Regions from separate parts of the Kitasatospora sp. NPDC059146 genome, predicted to be linked through region 2. Evidence: riboswitches for the same ligand, from Rfam matches in the RefSeq annotation. Region 2 holds a riboswitch; each other region holds the start of a gene.
What was found. A riboswitch is a leader RNA that binds a small molecule or an ion and turns the genes downstream of it on or off. The one in region 2 is predicted to bind cyclic di-AMP.
Positions count from the first base shown of each region.

Region 1: another riboswitch for cyclic di-AMP. It lies ahead of ACFXPX_RS38415 (transglycosylase family protein); the one in region 2 lies ahead of ACFXPX_RS36035 (NlpC/P60 family protein).
Region 3: another riboswitch for cyclic di-AMP. It lies ahead of ACFXPX_RS30905 (transglycosylase family protein); the one in region 2 lies ahead of ACFXPX_RS36035 (NlpC/P60 family protein).

Region 1 is NZ_JBHZCY010000152.1:6,376-11,788, forward strand. Features, by position in the region: gene ACFXPX_RS38405 (septum formation initiator family protein) at 1-430, opposite strand, end outside; gene eno (phosphopyruvate hydratase) at 594-1,880, opposite strand; gene ACFXPX_RS38415 (transglycosylase family protein) at 2,161-2,943, opposite strand; cyclic di-AMP (ydaO/yuaA leader) riboswitch at 2,945-3,115, opposite strand; gene ACFXPX_RS38420 (cytochrome P450) at 3,325-4,626, opposite strand; gene ACFXPX_RS38425 (SDR family NAD(P)-dependent oxidoreductase) at 4,929-5,354, shown strand; gene ACFXPX_RS38430 (MazG family protein) at 5,374-5,413, opposite strand, start outside.
Region 2 is NZ_JBHZCY010000130.1:10,257-15,669, forward strand. Features, by position in the region: gene ACFXPX_RS36020 (hypothetical protein) at 1-23, shown strand, start outside; gene ACFXPX_RS36025 (NYN domain-containing protein) at 313-1,614, shown strand; gene ACFXPX_RS36030 (NlpC/P60 family protein) at 1,836-2,870, shown strand; cyclic di-AMP (ydaO/yuaA leader) riboswitch at 3,210-3,365, shown strand; gene ACFXPX_RS36035 (NlpC/P60 family protein) at 3,376-4,491, shown strand; gene ACFXPX_RS36040 (NlpC/P60 family protein) at 4,718-5,413, shown strand, end outside.
Region 3 is NZ_JBHZCY010000093.1:18,936-24,348, forward strand. Features, by position in the region: gene ACFXPX_RS30900 (LacI family DNA-binding transcriptional regulator) at 1-732, shown strand, start outside; gene ACFXPX_RS30905 (transglycosylase family protein) at 974-2,278, opposite strand; cyclic di-AMP (ydaO/yuaA leader) riboswitch at 2,286-2,456, opposite strand; gene ACFXPX_RS30910 (hypothetical protein) at 2,934-3,884, opposite strand; gene ACFXPX_RS30915 (DUF397 domain-containing protein) at 4,443-4,706, shown strand; gene ACFXPX_RS30920 (ATP-binding protein) at 4,969-5,413, opposite strand, start outside.

The DNA of each region.
Region 1 (5,413 bases), on a different contig from region 2:
GGGGTGCGGCGGGGGCCAGCGCGACGGTGTCGGCGGCGTCCACCGAGTCCCAGATGCTGGTGTACCAGGGCTTGTCGGCCTTCGCCGGGCCGGCGGCCGCGTCGGCGGCGGCGGCCGAACCGGCCGGCGCGGAGGGCCGGGCGGCCGGCCCGGCCGGGTCCACCGCGATGTACGGGGTCTCCCCCGGCACCGCGTAGTGCAGCCGGGCGCGGGCCTGCGCCTTGACGTACTCCGGGTCCTGCCAGCGCGCCTTGTCCCGGCGCAGCTGGTCGACCTGCTGGCGCGCGTGGTCGGCCTTCGCCCGCTGGGCGGAGATCTCGGCGCGCTGGGAGATGAACTGCCGCGTGGGGTAGGCCAGGATCGCCACCAGCGAGCAGAGCACCAGGACGAGGACGGTCGCCCGGCTCGTGAACCGAGGCCGGGCCGCCAAGCCCGGGATCCTCCAGCCAGCCATCTCCCGTATCCCCTCCTGGTCGCGACGGTGCCCCGCCGTCCACCCTACGGGGTGAGCGGCGGGGCACCGGTCAGGCGTGCGCTACCGGGGGCCTCGGGCCCCCGGGATCCGGGCCGGACGCCGCCCGGCCCGGGCGCGCTCAGCCCTCGTGCTTGAACCGCGGGAAGGCGCCGCGGCCGGCGTACTCGGCGGCGTCGTCGAGGATCTCCTCGATGCGCAGCAGCTGGTTGTACTTGGCGACGCGCTCGGAGCGGGCCGGGGCACCGGTCTTGATCTGGCCGCAGTTGGTGGCGACGGCCAGGTCGGCGATGGTGACGTCCTCGGTCTCGCCGGAGCGGTGCGACATCATGCAGCGGTAGCCGTTGCGCTGGGCCAGCTCGACGGCGTCCAGGGTCTCGGTCAGCGAGCCGATCTGGTTCACCTTCACCAGCAGCGCGTTGGCGGTGCCGGTCTCGATGCCCTTGGCCAGGCGGGCCGGGTTGGTGACGAACAGGTCGTCGCCGACCAGCTGGACCTTGTCGCCCAGCTTGACGGTCATGGCCTTCCAGCCGTCCCAGTCCGACTCGTCCAGCGGGTCCTCGATGGAGACCAGCGGGTAGGAGGCGACCAGCTCGGCGTAGTACTCGATGAGCTCGGCGGCCGACAGGGCCTTGCCCTCGAACTGGTAGGCGCCGTCCTGGAAGAACTCGGAGGCGGCGACGTCCAGGGCCAGCGCGATGTCGCGGCCGGGCACGTAGCCGGCCTTCTGGATGGCCTCGGTGATGAGGTCCAGGGCCTCGCGGTTGCTGTCCAGGTTCGGCGCGAAGCCGCCCTCGTCGCCGAGGCCGGTGGACAGGCCGCGCTCCTTCAGCACGCCCTTGAGGGTGTGGTAGACCTCGACGCCCCAGCGGACGGCCTCGGAGAAGGACTCCGCGCCGATCGGAGCGATCATGAACTCCTGGATGTCGACGTTGGAGTCCGCGTGCGAGCCGCCGTTGAGGATGTTCATCATCGGGACCGGCAGGACGTGGGCGTTCGGGCCGCCCAGGTAGCGGAACAGCGGCAGGTCGCTGGCCTCGGAGGCGGCGTGCGCGACGGCCAGCGAGACGCCCAGGATGGCGTTGGCGCCGAGCGAGGACTTGTCCGGGGTGGCGTCCAGGTCGAGCATGGCCTGGTCGATCAGGCGCTGCTCGGTGGCGTCGTAGCCGACCAGCTCCGGGCCGATCTGCTCGATGACGGCCAGGACGGCCTTCTCCACGCCCTTGCCGAAGTAGCGGTTCTTGTCGCCGTCGCGCAGTTCGAGCGCCTCGAAGGCGCCGGTCGAGGCACCCGACGGAACAGCGGCACGACCCGTGCTGCCGTCGTCGAGGCCGACCTCGACCTCGACCGTGGGGTTGCCGCGGGAGTCGAGGATTTCACGGGCTACGACGACATCGATGGACGGCACGAAGCATCTCCTTGCGGAAGCAGGGTCCGGCTGCGGGTGGTGCTGTCGGCCGGACGATTGCGGAGTCGTTACGACCAGAGCCTAACCGCCCGGGCTCCCGGGGCCACCTCGGCCCGGGCTGCGTCTCACCGTGTGGCCCGGCTACCCACCGGTAGTTCACCTGCTCGTCCCGGTGCGTCCCACCGGGGCGTCCATCGGGGCGGGCGAACGCGGACGTAGGGGGCCGCCGGGCGCGGCCCCCTACGTGTCCAGCGTGTCGTTCTCCGTGGAACGGTCCGGCTCAGCCCAGGTGCAGGACCTGGCCGGGCACGATCATGTCCGGGTTGCCGCCGACCGTGGTGCGGTTGCCGTCGTAGAGCGCCTGCCAGCCGCCGGACACGCCCTGGGCGGTGGCGATGCCCGACAGGGTGTCACCGTCCCGGACGGTGTAGTCGTGGCCGGTCGTGGCGGCCGGGGCCTGCGCGGCCCGCGGGGCGGCGTGCTTGGGGGCGTACTGCTGCGCCGACGGGGCGGCGGGCTGCTCGGCCTGCTTCGGCGCGGCGTGCTTCGGCGCGTACTGCTGGACCGGCTTCGGCTGGGCGGGCTTGGCGGCGGCCTTGGGGGCCTGCTGCTTGGGTGCCTGCTTCTGGGCCTGCTGCTTCTGCGGCTTGGCGTCCGAGGAGGTGTCCACCTGGGCCGGGGCGCCGCCCTTGCTCAGGCCCGCCTTCTGGGAGCAGACCGGCCAGGCGCCGGGGCCCTGCGAGGCGAGGACCTTCTCGGCGACGGCGATCTGCTGCCCCTTGCTGGCCTGGTTGGCCTGCGCCGCGTACGCGGTGCCGCCGTACGCCTTCCAGGTGCTGGGGGTGAACTGGAGGCCGCCGGAGAAGCCGTTGCCGGTGTTGATGCTCCAGTTGCCGCCGCTCTCGCACTGGGCGACGGAGTCCCAGACGGAGGCCGGGGCGGCGGAGGCGCCGGTGGCGGAGAGGAGCGGCAGTGCGAGTCCGACGCCGGCCACACCGGCGACGGCGATGGCCTTCTCGGCCTGGGTGCGACGGCGATGACGGCCGGTTCCAACGAACAGCATGAAGGTCCCTCTCCGCACGCCTGCGAGGTGAGCTGTCGGGTTCGGACCGGGAGGTGGCCCGGCCGCCGTCTGCGGAATCGATTCCGCGCGGGCGGCTTCACCCCGAGCCGTGGAGGAACGGCAACAAACCTGGTTCCCCCGCCCCTGCCCAGGGTTCTGGTCGGTTTCCCGTGACGCGGCGGGCAGGATTCGGCGTCCGCGCACGAGGTCCGCAGCTGCGAACTCCACGGAGACTAGACAGATCCTCAGACGAATCACAAGCTCATATCACCGACATCACACAAGAATTACGGCCCGTGTTCGATCGCCTACCAACGGCGGGGCTTTGTCCGGTTTGATGAGCGTTCATACCACCGCCGGTGGCCGGTTCCGGATGCTTCGTCAGCGTGTCGTGGCCTCAGGACGACTGTGCGGCGACCGGGGCTCCGGACTGAATTCGACCGGAAGTTCGCGCAATCCACGCATGATCAGGCCACCCCGCCAGCGCAGATTCTCCGGGCTTTCGGCCAGCCGCAGATCCGGCAGCCGGGAAAGCAGCGTGGCCAGCGCGGACCGCCCCTCCAGCCGGGCCAGCGGGGCTCCGATGCAGTAGTGGATGCCGTGCCCGAACCCCAGGTGCGGGTTGTCGCTCCGGGCCAGGTCGAGGGTGTTCTCGTCGGAGAACCTGGCCGGATCGCGGTCCGCCGCCGCCAGCACCACCAGCACCGGGTCCCCGACCGGGATCTCCACCCCGCCGATGGTCAGCGGAGCGGTCGCGAACCGCCAGGTCGCCAACTCCACCGGCCCGTCGTAGCGCAGGAGTTCCTCGATCCCGGTCTCCAGCAGCGCGGTCTCGCCGCGGGCCACCGACTCCTGCAGCAGGGCCCGCTGCCCGGGATTGCGCAGCAGCGCGTACGTCCCGTTGCCGATCAGGTTCACCGTCGTCTCGAACCCGGCGAAGAGGAGGATGAAGGCCATCGCGGCGGCCTCGTTCTCGGTCAGGTGCTCGCCGTGGTCGCTCGCCCGGATCAGGCCGGAGATCAGGTCGTCCCCGAGGTCCGCCCGCTTGCGGTGGATCAGCTCCAGCAGGTACGCCCGCATCCGCTTCACCGCCCGCCCCACGCCGCCGCGTTGGCCGCCCCCGTGCCGGATCATCATTCCGGCCCAGTCCCGGAAGTCGTCCTGGTCCTCGGAGGGAACGCCGAGCATGTCGCAGATCGCGTAGATGGGGAGCGGGAACGCGAACTCGTGGATCAGGTCCGCCGAACCGCGCTGCGCGAAGCCGTCGATCAGCCGGTCGGTGAGCTGCTGCACCCGCGGCTCGAACTCCGCCACCCGGCGCGGCGTGAACGCCTTCGACACCAGGCGGCGCAGCCGGGTGTGGTCCGGCGGGTCGATGTTCAGCAGGTGGGTCATCAGGTCCGCCTGCCGCTCCCCCGGGATGCCCACCCGGCCGGTGCGGTGCGCCTGCCCGCTGTGGTGCGCCGGGTTCTTCGAGAGCCGGCCGTCCGCGAGCGCCTGCCGGGCGTCCGCGTAGCGCGTCACCAGCCAGGCCTCCACCCCGCTCGGCAGCGTGGTGCGGTGCACCGGGGCGTGCTCGCGCAGCCAGGCGTAGGCGGGGTACGGGTCTGCGGCGAACTCCCAGGTGAAGAGCTGCGGGTCGGGCTGGGCGGCGGGCTGGGCGCCCTCGGGCTGAGCTGGCATGGGTCGACCGTAACCGCTGGACCGGAGGGGCCCGGACCACCGGCGCACGCGCCCCCGCGGCCGGCCGGAGGCCACCGCCGCGCGAACCGTCCGTGACCGGCGCGCGAGCGGAACGCCGACACTCCGTGGACGGCCCGTGGACGGTGCGTGGACGGGCCTTGGCCAGCTCTTGGCCGGGCGGCAGGCGTGAGCCTGGTCACCTGAGGGGTAATCCCTGTTGCGGAGGGTCAGGACCTGCCTACGATCCTCCGAAGTACGCGCGGGCGCCGGTGCGGTGTCGCCCGCAGGGAGGAGCTGGACCAATGACGGTCAGCGGAGCAGTCGTCGTCATCGCGGTACTCGCGGGCGGTTCGGGGGCCGACCTCGCCCGCCGGTTCACCGCGGCCGGCACCGCCGGGATGCTGATCGCCGACACCCACGTCGGCATCGCCGAGGACCTCGCCTCCGAACTCGACCGGCCGGGCTGCCCCGTGGTCGGCGTCTCCGGCGACATCCGCCGGCCTAGCGACGTCGCCGCGCTGGTCGACACCGCCGAGAAGCACTTCGGTCCGATCGACCTCTTCTGCGTGGCGGGGCCGAGGGGCGAGCGGATCGTCTCCCTCGCCGACCTGCCCGCCCACCTCGACCTGGAGCGCCTCGCCGAACTGGTCGTCCTGATCGGCGAGGCGATCGGCGAGCTCGTCCCGCCGCAGCGGTGCGCCACCGAGCGCACGGCGACGGCGGCCTGAGCCGCCCCGCCACCGAGGTCTACTCCGGCCGGAGCCCCTCGGCCGCGCGCACCGCGTCC
Region 2 (5,413 bases):
AGGCCCCCACCACGCAGGGCTGACCCCTCCGGTGCGGTGGGCGGTGCGCGACACCGCCGTCCACCGCACGGGACAATACAGACAAGACGCACGGAGCGTGACGACAGGGGCGGCCGCGGCCGCACCCGCTGGACCAGGATCGGAGCCGAGGACGTGGTGGACGCAGCGAGGGAGCCCGGCGAAGCGCAGGGGCTTCAGCCCGCTGCGCCGGCACCGGAGCCGGCCACCGGGCCGGTCCGGTCCGAGACCGACCTCCCGGGGGACGCCGGCGGGGCCCCGGCCGGCGCGGGTGCCGAGCGGGCGCCCGAGAAGCTGGACCGGCCGCTGCCCGAAGGGGTGCGCCGGCGGGTGGTCGGGCTGGCCTCGGACGCGCTGGGCGGGCTGCCGCCCGGGGAGCTGCCGCAGAGCCTGCGTCAGTACGTCAAGTTCACCCCCGCGCGGCGGGCCAAGTACGCGGCCACCGCGCTGGCGGCGGCGCTGGAGTCCGAGCCGGCCTTCCGGGTGCGGATAGCGGAGCGGCTGCGGCTGGGCCAGCCGGACCTGGTGAAGGCGCTGGAGTCGGGCACCGTCCCCGGCGCCGCCGATCCGATGGACGTCGCGGCCGCCGCCTACCTGGTGCGCTCGCCCGGCTGGAGCCGACTGGTCGCCGAGGCGGGCGAGGAGGCCGAGCGGGCCGGCGCCGAGGACGCGGCGGCGGAGGCCGCCCGGCAGGTGGAGAAGCTCCAGGCCGAGCTGGCCGAGGTGCGGGCCGCGGCGCGGGCGGACCTGGACCGCCAGCGCGCGGAGTTCGAGGGCGTCCGGCGGGAGGCCGAGTCGCTGCGCAAGAAGGTGCGGTCGCTGGAGAGCGACACCCGGCGGGCGCAGGCCGAGACCCGGCGGGTGACCGGGGAGCTGGAGGCGGCGCGGGCGCAGGCCACCGGGGAGCGCAGCGCGGCCGAGTCCGAGGCGCGGCGGCTGCGGCACCGGGTGTCCGAACTGGAGACCGCGGTCGAGCAGGGCCGCCGCTCGGCCCGGGAGGGCCGCAGCGTCGAGGACATGCGGCTGCGGCTGCTGCTGGACACCGTGCTGCAGTCGGCGCAGGGCCTCCAGCGGGAGCTGGCGCTGCCGGTCTCCCAGCTCCGCCCGGCGGACCTGGTGGAGGCGGTGGTGCCGGGGTCGGCCTCGCCGCACGACGTGGCCCGGCGCGGCCTGGCCGAGGACGACCCGGCGCTGCTGGACCAGTTGCTGGCGATCCCCCAGGTGCACCTGGTGGTGGACGGCTACAACGTGACCAAGACCGGGTACCCGGCGCTGCCGCTGGAGCAGCAGCGGATCCGGCTGCTGGGCGGGCTGGCGATGCTGGCCCAGCGCACCCAGGCGGAGGTCACCTGTGTGTTCGACGGGCAGGACCTGGACGTACCGGTCATCATGGCGCCGCCGCGCGGGGTGCGGGTACGGTTCAGCCGGACCGGCGAGACCGCGGACGAGCTGATCCGCCGTCTGGTCCGGGCCGAGCCGCAGGGCCGTCCGGTGGTGGTGGTCTCCACCGACCGGGAGGTCGCGGAGGGCGTGCGGAAGGCGGGTGCGCGCCCGGTGGCCTCGGTGCTGCTGCTGAACCGGCTGGCCCGGCCCTGAGCCGGCCCCGAGCCGGGTCGGAGTCGGGATGGGGGCTGTGACGGCAGGTCAGTGGGGCTTCCGTGCGGGTGTGCGGATCCGGTGAAGTCAGTGGGGGAACCGGAGTTCACGCCTTCGGGGGAGTGGCAAAACGGGTAGATCTTCACTAGGGTCTGGCGTCAAACCTATTTTCCGGAATCTCACCTGATCAGGTGAGTCCGATGGAAGAAGGAGCCGGTCCCTTGGCCTCCCACCGCCGTCCCAAGCAGCCGAGCCGCGCGCGGGTCTCCGTGCTCACCGCTGCTGCTGCGACCGCGGTCGCCCTCTCCGCCCAGGTCGCCGCGCATGCCGCGCCGCAGCCGAACAAGAGTGACGTCAAGGCGCAGATCGACCAGCTCCAGCAGGAGCAGGAGCAGGCGGCCGAGAAGTACAACGGCGCCAAGGAGCGCTCCGACCAGCTCCGCAAGCAGGCCGACCAGCTCCAGGACCAGGTGGCCCGCAGCCAGGACCAGATGAGCCAGCTCCAGGTGGGCCTGGCCCAGGTCGCGGGCGAGCAGTACCGCACCGGCGGCATCGACCCGTCCGTCCAGCTGATGCTCTCCTCCGACCCGTCCGGCTACCTGGACAAGGCGTCGAGCGTCCAGCAGGCCAGCACCACCCAGACCGAGGCGCTCAAGGGCCTGCTCGACCAGCAGCGCCGGCTGGACCAGGAGAAGGCCGAGGCGGCCGCCGTGCTCGCCTCCCTGGACTCCACCACCAAGGACCTCAACCAGGCCAAGGCGGACGTCAACACCAAGTTGAAGACCGCCCAGGACCTGCTGAACTCGCTCAGCGCCGCCGACCGGGCCGCGCTCCGGGCCCAGCAGCAGCAGGACGACCGCGCCTCCCGCGGCGCCGACCGGGTCGACCTCAGCAACCTGCCGCCGGCCAGCGGCTACGCCGCCGTGGCGGTGGCCAAGGCGATGAGCAAGCAGGGTTCGCCGTACGTGTGGGGCGCCACCGGGCCCTCCACCTTCGACTGCTCGGGCCTGATGGTCTGGGCGTACGGCCAGGCCGGCGTCTCGCTGCCGCGCACCTCGCAGGAGCAGGGCCACATCGGGACCGCCGTGACGCTGGCCACCGCCCAGCCGGGTGACCTGGTGATCTACGGCGGCGACATGCACCACGTCGGGATGTACATCGGCAACGGCATGGTGGTCCACGCGCCGCACACCGGTGACGTGGTGAAGGTGATGAAGGCCGACGCGATGTCGATCAACACGATCCGCCGGATCTGACGCTCCGGTACCTCCCCGAGGGGCCGGTTCCGGCCCTGTGATCCGCGCCACCTCCGGTCGGGGGTGGCGCTCCGGGTTTGCGGACCGGGCGGGCCGGAGGGTGAGAGTCGATCAGCTTTGCGTGCGCCGGTGATCACCATCAGTCATTTTCACAAAAGAACATGGGTAATCTTCCGTCTTTTTTCTGACAAGGATTTGAACGGATCACGGTTCAGTTACTAGGGTCGTGCTCCGAACCACCGCACAGTCGATCACCCAGCCTGGGTGGCGGCGGTGGTTACCGCCGAGTTCGCGAAACAGCGGGGCAGGTCGAAGCGACTGCCCGACAGGGGAGCCCAGTAGTCGGGGGCGCTGTGGAGCGGAGCCGGGGAACCACACGTTCCTCCGGGGTGAATCGGCGCCAGGTCGGCCGTAGGTGAGGCCGGTGAGGCGTCGTAGGGCATGCTTCCGGCCCGAACCCGTCAGCTCACCCGGTAGGCGGCGTAGGAAGAAGGAGTCCGCCTTCGTGGCGTCCCATCGTCGTCCCAAGCCCGCCAGCCGTACCCGCGTCTCGATCCTGACCGGTTTCGCCGCCGCCGCCGTCGCGCTCTCCGCGCAGTCCGGCGCGCACGCCGACCCGCAGCCGACCAAGGACCAGGTCAAGGAGCAGGTCGACCAGCTCAACGAGCAGGCCGAGCAGGCGACCGAGAAGTACAACGCCGCGCAGGAGAAGCAGCAGGAGCTGGAGAAGCAGGTCTCCGGCCTCCAGGACCAGGTGGCCCGCCAGCAGGCCCAGGTGACCGACCTCCAGGGCGGCCTGGCCGAGATCGCCGGCGAGCAGTACCGCAACGGGGGCATATCCCCGACGGTCCAGCTGATGTTCTCCTCCAGCCCGGACAACTTCCTCAACCAGGCCGGCGCGCTGAACCAGGCGGGCAGCACCCAGAAGAACCAGCTCAAGCAGCTCCAGGACCAGCAGCGCAAGCTGGACCAGGACCGCACCGAGGCCCAGGGCAAGCTCGGCGAGCTGGAGTCCACGACCCAGCAGCTGAAGGCCTCCAAGGACGAGGTCCAGAACAAGCTCAAGGCCGCCCAGGACCTGCTCAACACGCTGACCGAGCAGGAGCGCCAGGCGATCAAGGCGGCCGAGGACAAGGCCGCCGCCGACGCCAAGGCCAAGGCGGACGCCGCCGCGAAGGCCGCCGCCCCGGACCGCGCCTCGCGCGACAGCAGCCGCAGCGACCTCGGCTCGGGCTCCACCGCCGCGCCGGTCAAGATCGCCCCGGGCAGTTCGCACGGTGCCGCCGCGCTGGCCGCCGCCGCCACCAAGGTCGGCAGCCCGTACGTCTGGGGCGCCACCGGCCCCAGCTCCTTCGACTGCTCCGGCCTGATGGTCTGGGCGTTCAACCAGGCCGGGGTGTCGCTGCCGCGCACCTCGCAGGAGCAGGCCGGCGCCGGCACCCGGATCGGCTCGGACATCTCCCAGGCCCAGCCCGGCGACATGCTGATCTTCTACGGCGACGCCCACCACGTCGGCATCTACGCGGGCAACGGCCAGGTGCTGCACGCTCCCAAGCCGGGTGCGTCGGTGCGCTACGAGGCCGTCTCCAACATGCCGCTGGCCTCCATCGTGCGGGTCTGATCCCCGGCCACGCGTTCACGGGCCCGGTCCTCCGTCACGGAGGGCCGGGCCTGCGGCTTTTCCGGCGGCTCGACCTGGTGTCCGATTAGGGGTCAAATATTCGGGTCGGTAGGGGTTTGGACTCACTTGCCCGGACTCGCTAACGTCTGCCACCGGACTCCCGCTCGACGGCCGCCCACCGGGGCGCGGCCGCGGGGCCGCGCCGCAGGACTGGAGCCGTTGCCGCATGCCCGTGCACCGTCGTTCCCAACTGCTCGCCCGTGCGCTGGTACTGACCGCGGCCGCCACCACGGCCCTGGGTGTGGCGACCGCCGGCAGCGCCCAGGCCGCCCCCGGGGCGCCGGACGCGCCCGACCGCAAGGACGTCAAGGCCCAGGTCGAGCAGCTGTACGACGAGGCCGAACAGGCCTCGGAGAAGTACAACGCCGCGCAGGAGGCGCAGAAGCGGCTGCTGGGCGAGACCACGATCCTCCAGGGCGAGGTCGCCGCCGCCCAGGAGCAGCTCAACGAGCTGCGCGGGGACCTCGCCACGGTCGCCGGGGCCGAGTACCGGGGCGGCGGGATGACCCAGACCGCCCAGCTGATGCTCTCCAGCGACCCGGAGGCCTACCTCACCCGCGCCCGCACCCTCGGCCAGGCCGCCGAGCGCCAGCAGGAGACCCTGCACGAGCTGGTCACCCGTCAGCGCCGGCTCGACCAGCGGCGCACCGAGACCGCCGCCAAGCTCGCCGAACTGGACGAGGCCCGCCGCTCGCTCGCCGAGAACAAGCAGCAGATCCAGCAGCGCCTCGCCAAGGCGCAGAAGCTGCTCAACAGCCTGGGCGCCGTCGAGCGGAACCGGATGGTCGCCCAGGACGCCCGGGAGGCCGAGCAGCGCGCCACCCGCGGTACCGACCGGCTGGACCTCGGCAACGCCCCGGCC
Region 3 (5,413 bases), on a different contig from region 2:
ACGCCCGGCGGGTCCACCGAGGACGAACTGGTCGAGATGCTGGTCGACCGGGGGGTGGCGGGCATCGTCTTCGTCTCCGGTCTGCACGCCGACTCCACGGCCGACCACGACCGCTACGCCCGGCTGTCCGGGCGCGGGGTGCCGTTCGTGCTGATCAACGGCTACAGCGAGAAGATCGAGGCGCCGTTCATCTCGCCGGACGACCGCTCCGCGATGTGGATGGCCGTCCAGCACCTGGCCGAGCTCGGGCACGAGCGGATCGGCCTGGCGGTCGGGCAGCGGCGGTACGTGCCGGTGCTGCGCAAGATCGAGGGCTTCACGGCGGCGATGCGCGAGGTGCTCGGGCGCAGCCGGGAGGAGGCCGAGGACCTCGTCCACCACACGCTGTTCAGCGTGGAGGGCGGGCACGCGGCGGCCGGCGCCCTGCTCGACAAGGGCTGCACGGCGATCGTCTGCGGCAGCGACATGATGGCGCTCGGCGCGATCCGGGCGGTCCGCCAGCGCGGGCTGTCGGTGCCGCAGGACGTCTCGGTGGTCGGCTTCGACGACTCGCCGCTGATCGCCTTCACCGAGCCGCCGTTGACCACCATCCGCCAGCCGGTCGAGGCGATGGCGACGGCGGCGGTGGACGCGCTGCTGGAGGAGGTCGGCGGGAACTCCGCCCAGCGCGGGGAGTTCATGTTCCAGCCGGAGCTGGTGATGCGCGGGTCCACCGGGGCCTGCGCGCGCTGAGAACGGGTGGTCCGGGCGGACCGGGCCGACCGACGGGCCCCGGAGGGCGGTTGCTCTCCGGGGCCCGTCGGCGTGCTGTGCCCGGGGGCGGTCGGTCCGGATCTGTCAGATCGGCCGGTCCGGTCGGCCGGCGGTCGGTCGGACCGGCTGGGTGTACGGGCACGCCGGAGCCCCGGGAGGAGCGGAGGCTCCTCCCGGGGCTCCGGCGTCAGCCGTCGGCGGCCGCGCGGTCCCTGGTCGCTCAGACCCGGCCGGCGAAGTCCGGGGCCCAGTTGGCGACGGTCTGGAGACGGACGCCCGAGCTCGGGTTGGCGGCCTCGACGTACTGGCCGTTGCCGATGTAGATGGCGACGTGGTAGACGCCCGAGTCCTGGCCGTTGTTGGACCAGAACAGCAGGTCGCCCGGCTGCAGGCTGTCCAGCGAGACGTGGGTGCTGGCGGCGGCCTGGTCGGCGGCGACGCGCGGGATGTTGATGCCCGCGGCGCGCAGCGCGGCCTGGGTCAGGCCGGAGCAGTCCCAGCCGCCGTTGCCGGTGCCGCCGTAGACGTACGCCTGGCCGACCTTCGACTGGGCGAAGGAGACCGCGGCGGCCATGCTGCCGGAGGCGGCCGGGGCCGGGGCCGGGGTCTGCGCCTGGGCGGCGGGCTTCGACGCGGGCTTGGTGGCGGACGGCTTCCTCTGGGCGGTCGGCTTGGCGTTCACGGCACCGCCGTTCGAGGCCTGGCCGGCCTTCTTCGAGCGGTCGAACCAGGTGAAGTCCGAGCCGGACTTGGCGGCGGAGCCGTCGGCCTGGGCCGAGGTGCCGTCACCGAAGGTCAGCTGCTGGCCCGGGTAGATGGTGTCCGGGCCCTCGGTCAGGGTGCTGCGGTTGAGGTCGTACAGCCGCTGCCAGCCGCCCTGGACGTTGTGCTTGTCGGCGATCGAGGACAGCCAGTCGCCGTCGACGACGGTGTAGCCGCCGGCCTGGGCCTGCGCCTGGCGCTTCTGGGCCCAGGTGCTGTCGGCGGACGGGGCGGAGGCGGCCGCGGCGTCGTCGGAGGCCTGGGCCTGGTCCTGCGCGGGGGCGGCGGGCTTCGCGGCCGGCTTGCTCGGGGCGGCCGGCTTGGCGGCGGGCTTGGCCGCGGGCTTGGCCGCGGTGGAGCCGGCCGAGGTGTCGACGGTGGGCGCGGCGCCGCCCTTGGTCAGACCGGCCTGGACGGAGCAGACCGGCCAGGCGCCGGGGCCCTGCGAGGCGAGGACCTTCTCGGCGACGGAGATCTGCTGGTCCTTGGTGGCCTGGTCGGCCTGCGGCGCGTAGCTGGTGCCGCCGAAGGCGGCCCAGGTGCTGGAGGTGAACTGGAGGCCGCCGTAGAAGCCGTTGCCGGTGTTGATGCTCCAGTTGCCGCTGCTCTCGCACTGGGCGACCTTGTCCCAGGTGGCGACGGAGGCGGCGTTCGCGGTGCCGGTGGTGAGGCAGGGGACGGTGAGGCCGACGCCGGCGACGCCGAGGGCGGCGATCACGCGACGGGTGCGGCTGGACAGGCGGTTGCCGTTGGAAGGCAGCATGAAGACGCGGTCCTCTCCCACGCCTGCGAGGTGAGCTGTCGGATTCGGGCTGGAGTTGCCCGGCCGCGCTGTGGGCGCGGCTTCACCCCTAGCCCTGGACCGTTCCGGAAAACGGTCCGGGGCGACTTACCTGTGGTTCCCCCGCTCCTGCCGTGATGCGATTTCGCGCTGCCAGGACATCCGACGGCAGGACTCGGCGTCGCGGATGAACTGGGTCCGTGTGGTCACGAACGGGGAGCACGTTAAGCAGACTTAAGTTAAAACTGCAAATACCTGTGATGCGCATCACGGTTTAGTGGAAAACGTCAAATGGGCCGTAATTCATGATCGTAAATGATCGTTTTCCGGCAATATCGCAGCGGATTCTCATAACTGGCTCCGCCTCAGAAAAGAGGTGACGGAGCGTTGGGGCACAAGGGGCGCGCGCCCGAGGCGCGGGGGAGCGGTAGTGAATCGCGCGCTGGGGAACGCGCCCGTCATTCGCCGAGTGTCCATTGACAAATGAGCTGGAAACGGACATTGCGCCGCATTGCCCGCTTAGCGCACCAGCGGGGTGAATCGGAACACGGCGAAAGGGCCCGGAACGAGGTCGTTCCGGGCCCTTTCGGCAGTGCGGGTCCGCCGGCGGTGGCCGACGGGCGTTCAGTGGGTCGTGCTAGCCCTCCACGGGCCCTTCGGCGGCCGCGTGGGCGCGTCGGGAGCCCTCCCCGGCCCCGACGGTGGCCGCGGCCTCCGCCTCCGCCTCGGCGAGCTCCTCCGCCGTCGGCACCGGCAGGGCGGCCAGGTAGGTGGAGGCGATCAGCTGGCCGACCGTTGGGTAGGCGCCCAGCGGCGCGGCCGACGGGCAGCCGGTCTCCTCGGCGGCCGTGGCGAGCAGCTCCGGGTCCGCCTCCGGGCCGATGACGAGCGGGGCCAGGGCCGGGCGCTCGGAGCCGGTCTCCCGGAGGTGGCCGACGGCGGCGGCGACCGAGCCGGGCACGTCGAGCGCGGCGGCGACGACCGGCACGGCCAGTCGGGCGGCCAGCAGCACGCCGGTGATCCCGGCCGCGGCGGCCGCGTCCTCGCCGCCGACGGTGGTCAGGACCACGCCGTCCGCGGCGGTCGCGATGGCGAACAGCCGGGCCCGGTCGGCCCGCGCCAGCCCGGCCTCGGACAGCCGGACGTGGACGGCCTCGGCCAGCAGCGGGTGCGGGCCCAGCGCGTCGGTGACGGTCGCGCCGTACTGGGCGGCGAGGGCGTGAAGCCCGGTCAGGAAGTCGTGCGGGCCCGGGACCAGCGGCACCACCACGGGCGTCGGCAGTCCGGCCTCGGCGGCCGCCTCCAGCAGCTCCGCGACGGTGCGCTCCTGCGGGTCCGCGGCCGCGGCGTCGGCGGCCGGGAGGTAGCCGACCGCGGCCTGGACGCCGGTGTGCTCACTGCGGACGATCGAGAGGAGTTCCTCGACGACCGAACGGGACTCGGGCCCCGCGGTCGCGGGTACGGCGAGCACCAGGGCCGGCGAGCCGGTGCGGATCTCGGGGCGCTCGGGGCGGCGGTGGCGCCCCCGCGCACGGGAACCTGGAGTGCGGACGGGCAGTGGCGCGCCCGGGATGGCTGCGGTGCTCATGCCGGAGATCGTAGGACATCTGCCCGTCAGGCCTGCAGTCGGCTGCCGTACGGGCTTCGGGCGGTCGCGGTGCGGAGGTCGTGCCCCGGCCGCTCCGGTCCGGGGCGATTGCCCACAATCCGGACATTCATCGCCCAAGCCCCGTACGGAGCCCTTCAGTTGCCCTGACGTGTCCCGCGGGGTGGCGCGTTGCACCGGGGTCGCGTGAGATGTCTCACAGCCGCCGGGCGGCCTGACGGAGGGTCACGGGAGGGCGACTCCCGGCATTCGAAGATCAACATTCAGCGGGGAACCGCTCACGGCCGGTTATGGACGAACCGTCGATTCAGTCGCCTATGTCCGTTTACGTACCGTCAGGAGAAGGGTCCGTGAAGAGTTCGCGGCGACCGTCGAAAAGCCTCGTGCACCTGCAATGTCCCGTGCTGATGCACGTGCACTGCGGCTATCATCACGTCAAGTGAGGCGTTGTGCCGGGCCGGTACGGGGCCGGTCCGTTCGTTCGGCGGGTGCCGGGGCGCCGCGCTGGACGACAACTCCGGAGCTCTTCGGGAGACTTCTATGCACGACTCGCAGGACACGCACGGTTCCGACCACGCCCACAACGGGATGGCCGCCGCCGACCTCACGGGGGTGGTCTGGCAGAAGAGCCGGCACAGCAACTCCCAGGGAAACTGCGTCGAGTTCGCGGCCCTGCCGGGCGGCGACGTGGCGATGCGCAACTCCCGCTTCCCGGACGGCCCGGCGCTCATCTACACCCGGGCCGAGATCGCGGCCCTGCTGCTGGGTGCCAAGGACGGGGAGTTCGACCACCTCGCGGTCTGACCGGCCGCTGCTCCACCATCGGGGGGCCGTCGTGGGTGCTGACACCACGACGGCCTTTGTCTTTGTCCGGGCCCGGAGCCGGAGTGCCCGGAGTGGGAGTGCCCGGAGCGGGAGTGTCCGGTGTGGGAGCGCCCGGAGTGGGAGCGGGCAGCCGCCTTCGGCGCACTGATCACGTCCCGGCCCGGCGCGCGGGCGGGCCGGAGGTCCCGGGGTGTGGTCCTCCCGGGTCGTTCCTCGGCCGGCCTGGGCCACGGGGCGGGCCCTAGGCCGAGCGCCGGTGCCGTCCACCGATCTCGACCCGGCCGGCCGGCGCGGTGCCGTCGAGCAGGGTGGCGTCCAGTCCGTTGCCGCAGCCGGTCTCCGCCTCGAACACGGCCCAGACCACCTTGCCGCTGCCCAACGGGTGCCAGCCCCAGGAGCGGCTGAACGACTCCACCAGGTGCAGTCCGCGGCCCGATTCGGCGACGAAGTCCGCCTCCCGGGCCACCGGGCCGGCACTGCTCGGGTCGCTCACCGCGCAGACCACCTGGGGGGCGCGGTGCACCAGGCTTATTCGGATCGGCAGCCGCCCTTCCGGGGTCGGCTGTATGGGAAAGTCGTACTCGCCCAGGGCGTCGCCCGAGGGGTCGGGCCGTGCGCCGATCGCATGCCGGAGCGCGTTGGTCACGAGTTCCGAGGCCACCAGGGCGACGTCGTCGAACAGCTCC